DNA from 2 places in the Psychrobacillus sp. FSL W7-1493 genome. Region 2 is predicted to be linked to the other one. Evidence: a T-box and tRNA genes for the amino acid it is inferred to sense, from the RefSeq annotation. Region 2 holds a T-box; the other holds one or more tRNA genes.
The links. A T-box is a leader RNA that pairs with one kind of tRNA and senses whether it is charged. The one in region 2 lies ahead of MKX96_RS08070 (valine--tRNA ligase), so its partner is inferred to be a tRNA-Val.
Positions count from the first base shown of each region.

Region 1 (2,366 bases), 650 kb from region 2:
GGCGGCAACCGGATTTGAACCGGTGATAAAGGTGTTGCAGACCTGTGCCTTACCACTTGGCTATGCCGCCTTAATTTGGAGCGGAAGACGAGGTTCGAACTCGCGACCCCCACCTTGGCAAGGTGGTGTTCTACCACTGAACTACTTCCGCAAATAACTGGGGTACCTGGATTCGAACCAGGGCATGACGGAATCAAAATCCGTTGCCTTACCGCTTGGCTATACCCCAATGGGGCGACCGATGGGAATTGAACCCACGAATGCCGGAATCACAATCCGGTGCGTTAACCACTTCGCCACGACCGCCACAGAATAAAAAAAAGAGCTAACCAGATAGAATATGGGGCGACTGATGGGAATTGAACCCACGAATGCCGGAATCACAATCCGGTGCGTTAACCACTTCGCCACAACCGCCATTATTCAAAGTTAACTTATTATTTGGCAGGGGCAGTAGGAATCGAACCCACATCAAAGGTTTTGGAGACCTCTATTCTACCGTTAAACTATGCCCCTATAAAAACTGGTGGAGGGGGACGGATTCGAACCGCCGAACCCTAAGGAGCGGATTTACAGTCCGCCGCGTTTAGCCACTTCGCTACCCCTCCACTAGACAGTGGTGCCGGAAAGAGGACTTGAACCCCCAACCTACTGATTACAAGTCAGTTGCTCTACCAATTGAGCTATTCCGGCGTAATGGTGGCTCAGGACGGAATCGAACCGCCGACACAAGGATTTTCAGTCCTTTGCTCTACCGACTGAGCTACTGAGCCTCTTCGATTTACGCTAAGCTGTACAACTCTTTGTCAGCTTCACTCACTCATTCAGTCACGTACTTTAGTACGCTCCTTCTTTCGTTCGATTGCTTCCTCGATTTGCTTGCTTATCCTAAATCTCTAACATATTGAATAATAAATGGCGGTCCCGACCGGGATCGAACCGGCGATCTCCTGCGTGACAGGCAGGCATGTTAACCGCTACACCACGGGACCATTTGGTTGCGGGGACAGGATTTGAACCTGTGACCTTCGGGTTATGAGCCCGACGAGCTACCGAACTGCTCCACCCCGCGACAATAATATTAGATGAAATTTAAACCATCCTACGCATTTAGTGAGTTTTACGTCTTCCACGCTTCGCTTGCGTCGACGTTAATCGCTTTCTTCGTGAAGCGATTTACTCCACCCCGCGATAATAATACTTGCTAAATTAATAATGGTGGAGGATGACGGGCTCGAACCGCCGACCCTCTGCTTGTAAGGCAGATGCTCTCCCAGCTGAGCTAATCCTCCGTAATGCTGGTTTAAAATTAAATGGTGACCCCTACGGGATTCGAACCCGTGTTACCGCCGTGAAAGGGCGGTGTCTTAACCGCTTGACCAAGGGGCCATTATGTATTAGAGAAATCTATCTGGCGGAGAGCAAGGGATTTGAACCCTTGAGACAGTGTTACCCGCCTACACGATTTCCAATCGTGCTCCTTCGGCCACTCGGACAGCTCTCCTAGAAATGGCTCCGAAGGTAGGACTCGAACCTACGACCGATCGGTTAACAGCCGATTGCTCTACCACTGAGCTACTTCGGAATAATATCCGCCTAGCGACGTCCTACTCTTGCAGGGGGAGACCCCCAACTACCATCGGCGCTGAAGAGCTTAACTTCCGTGTTCGGTATGGGAACGGGTGTGACCTCTTCGCCATCATCACTAGACTTGAATAATTACTGAAAGACATTTTCTATTATATCAACTATGTAGATTATTACAAGTGTTTTTTTAATAAAAAATTATTCTTTCAAAACTGAATAAACTGACATCTTAGAAACAAACATTTTGGTTAAGTCCTCGATCGATTAGTATTCGTCAGCTGCACGTGTCGCCACGCTTCCACCCCGAACCTATCTACCTCATCGTCTTTGAGGGATCTTACTTACTTGCGTAATGGGAAATCTCATCTTGAGGGGGGCTTCGTGCTTAGATGCTTTCAGCACTTATCCCGTCCACACATAGCTACCCAGCGATGCCCTTGGCAGAACAACTGGTACACCAGCGGTGTGTCCATCCCGGTCCTCTCGTACTAAGGACAGCTCCTCTCAAATTTCCTACGCCCACGACGGATAGGGACCGAACTGTCTCACGACGTTCTGAACCCAGCTCGCGTACCGCTTTAATGGGCGAACAGCCCAACCCTTGGGACCGACTACAGCCCCAGGATGCGATGAGCCGACATCGAGGTGCCAAACCTCCCCGTCGATGTGGACTCTTGGGGGAGATAAGCCTGTTATCCCCGGGGTAGCTTTTATCCGTTGAGCGATGGCCCTTCCATGCGGAACCACCGGATCACTAAGCCCGTCTTTCGACCCTGCTC
Region 1 is NZ_JBBOSB010000001.1:943,859-946,224, reverse strand. Features, by position in the region: tRNA gene MKX96_RS04730 (tRNA-Cys) at 1-70, opposite strand, end outside; tRNA gene MKX96_RS04725 (tRNA-Gly) at 77-151, opposite strand; tRNA gene MKX96_RS04720 (tRNA-Gln) at 158-229, opposite strand; tRNA gene MKX96_RS04715 (tRNA-His) at 231-306, opposite strand; tRNA gene MKX96_RS04710 (tRNA-His) at 342-417, opposite strand; tRNA gene MKX96_RS04705 (tRNA-Trp) at 443-516, opposite strand; tRNA gene MKX96_RS04700 (tRNA-Tyr) at 525-608, opposite strand; tRNA gene MKX96_RS04695 (tRNA-Thr) at 618-693, opposite strand; tRNA gene MKX96_RS04690 (tRNA-Phe) at 698-773, opposite strand; tRNA gene MKX96_RS04685 (tRNA-Asp) at 917-992, opposite strand; tRNA gene MKX96_RS04680 (tRNA-Met) at 996-1,072, opposite strand; tRNA gene MKX96_RS04675 (tRNA-Val) at 1,217-1,292, opposite strand; tRNA gene MKX96_RS04670 (tRNA-Glu) at 1,315-1,389, opposite strand; tRNA gene MKX96_RS04665 (tRNA-Ser) at 1,413-1,504, opposite strand; tRNA gene MKX96_RS04660 (tRNA-Asn) at 1,511-1,585, opposite strand; rRNA gene rrf (5S ribosomal RNA) at 1,595-1,710, opposite strand; rRNA gene MKX96_RS04650 (23S ribosomal RNA) at 1,832-2,366, opposite strand, start outside.
Region 1: it has a tRNA-Val gene. The T-box ahead of MKX96_RS08070 (valine--tRNA ligase) is inferred to sense a tRNA for this amino acid. The anticodon was not compared.

Region 2 (2,366 bases):
TCTTCATCTCTTCGTTATCTACATCCGGCCAGCCTAGCGTAGAGAAAGGCCATAACGCAGAGGAGAACCATGTATCTAGAACATCTTCATCCTGCTTCCAATTTTCTTCGTCTGCTGGAGCCTCATGCCCAACATACACTTCTCCAGTTTCTTTATGGTACCATGCTGGAATTCTGTGTCCCCACCATAGTTGACGGGAAATACACCAGTCATGTATATTTTCCATCCAACGTAAATACGTTTTTTCAAAGCGATCCGGTACAAAATTAACCTTACCCTCTGACTCTTGCAACTTTATTGCTTCTTCTGCAAGTGGCTGCATTTTTACAAACCACTGAGTGGAAAGGTAAGGCTCAACTACTGCTCCGCTTCGCTCAGAGTGGCCTACCGAATGTGCATGCTCTTCAATTTTAAATAAAACACCTGCATCTTGAAGATCTTTTACGATTTGTTTGCGGCATTCAAAGCGATCTAAGCCTTCATATTTAGCTGCATTTTTGTTCATTGAACCATCTTCATGCATAACTAAAATACGCTCTAAGTTATGGCGATTACCTATTTCAAAATCATTTGGGTCATGTGCAGGAGTAATCTTAACCGCTCCACTACCAAACTCCATATCAACGTAATCATCTGCTACGATTGGAATTTCACGGCCTACTATTGGTAATTTCACCGTTTTTCCGATTAAGTGTTTGTAGCGCTCATCCTCAGGATGTACTGCAACAGCTGTATCCCCTAGCATTGTTTCTGGTCGAGTTGTTGCAACATCGATCGAACCAGTACCATCTGCAAGTGGGTAATGCATATGATAGAATGCACCCTGTATATCTTTATGAATTACTTCGATATCAGATAGTGCTGTTTTTGTAGCAGGATCCCAGTTGATAATGTATTCCCCGCGGTAAATCAAGCCTTTGTTATAAAGCTTAACAAATACTTCCTTTACTGCATTGGAAAGACCCTCATCTAAAGTGAAGCGTTCACGAGAATAGTCTAAGCCTAGACCTAGTTTTGACCATTGCTTGCGAATATGTCCTGCATATTCATCTTTCCATTTCCAAGTTTCTTCCACAAATTTTTCACGACCTAGGTCATATCTCGAAATATTGTCAGCACGTAATTTTTCTTCTACCTTTGCTTGTGTAGCGATACCTGCATGGTCCATTCCTGGTAGCCATAGAGCGTCATATCCTTGCATACGCTTCATGCGAATAATAATGTCTTGAAGAGTTGTATCCCAGGCGTGACCTAAATGTAGCTTCCCTGTTACGTTAGGCGGTGGAATCACAATGGTATATGGTTCCTTTTCACTTTCTGGATGCGCCTCAAAATATTTACCTTTTAACCACCATTCATAGCGGCCTTTTTCGATTGACTGCGGATCATACTTGGTTGACATCGTTGTCTCATTTGTCATATCGTTTCCTCCTTAAAAAAGAATATAAAAAAACTCCTATCATCACTAAAGGACGAAGGAGTTTGTTCGCGGTACCACCTTTATTCGCAGATGCAATACAACACATCACGCTCTCAATTAGATAACGGCTTCAAACCGGCAATTGCTACTGTTAGTTCACAAAAGCTGCTCTTGGGCTACCTTCAAATGGTGGCTAACGGAAACATTTCAGCAAATTGTTTCCTTTCTTTAGATAACCGTGTCATTTTACTCTTCCCATTCATAGCATCCATATATAGTTGTTTTTATTGTATAGGATATTATTATATGCCGTCAAGCATAGTCTTGTGAAAGGAGGAAAACACTATGAAAAGAGGATACAACCCCTATTTACTGCCCGACTGGTTACGAAGAACTCGTTTTTACGTGAAAGGAATCATTATACCAATCGGTTGCTTTCAACTTGTTCGTGTTTTAATTGTTCCAACAACATGGGATTTTCTCTTGCTAGTATTTCTAGCATTTCTTGGTTTTCTATTATTTAAGGACATTATTTGATGGAAAGGAAAGCTTGGTATACCCATCCTCCAAATTAAATATAAACTGTAGCTCAGAATCATCCTCAGCCGGGCTTTCCACTTCTCTATTTTTAATCGTCACATTAGTCTGTTCCGGAACTGGTTCCTGTACCGTACGTGGGGACTGCTGTTCATTGCTTACAAAGGCCTCTCTATGGCTACTAGACTCTAAGACTAGGGTTTCTTCTACTTCTTCAATCATTTCTTGTCTTACCTCTGCTACTACTTCCTCCGTTTTCGGACGTTGCGTCTCATATTCACAATTCACTAGCCATACGATTTCAATACCATCAGACTCTGCCTTGCAATTTATAGTTTCTATACTAACTGTCGGTAACGTTTCGGCTTGTATTCTATCTTTACTAATCTCTACACTCATCGGTACCGCA
Region 2 is NZ_JBBOSB010000001.1:1,594,942-1,597,307, reverse strand. Features, by position in the region: gene MKX96_RS08070 (valine--tRNA ligase) at 1-1,420, opposite strand, end outside; T-box leader at 1,466-1,692, opposite strand; gene MKX96_RS08065 (hypothetical protein) at 1,766-1,957, shown strand; gene MKX96_RS08060 (hypothetical protein) at 1,937-2,366, opposite strand, start outside.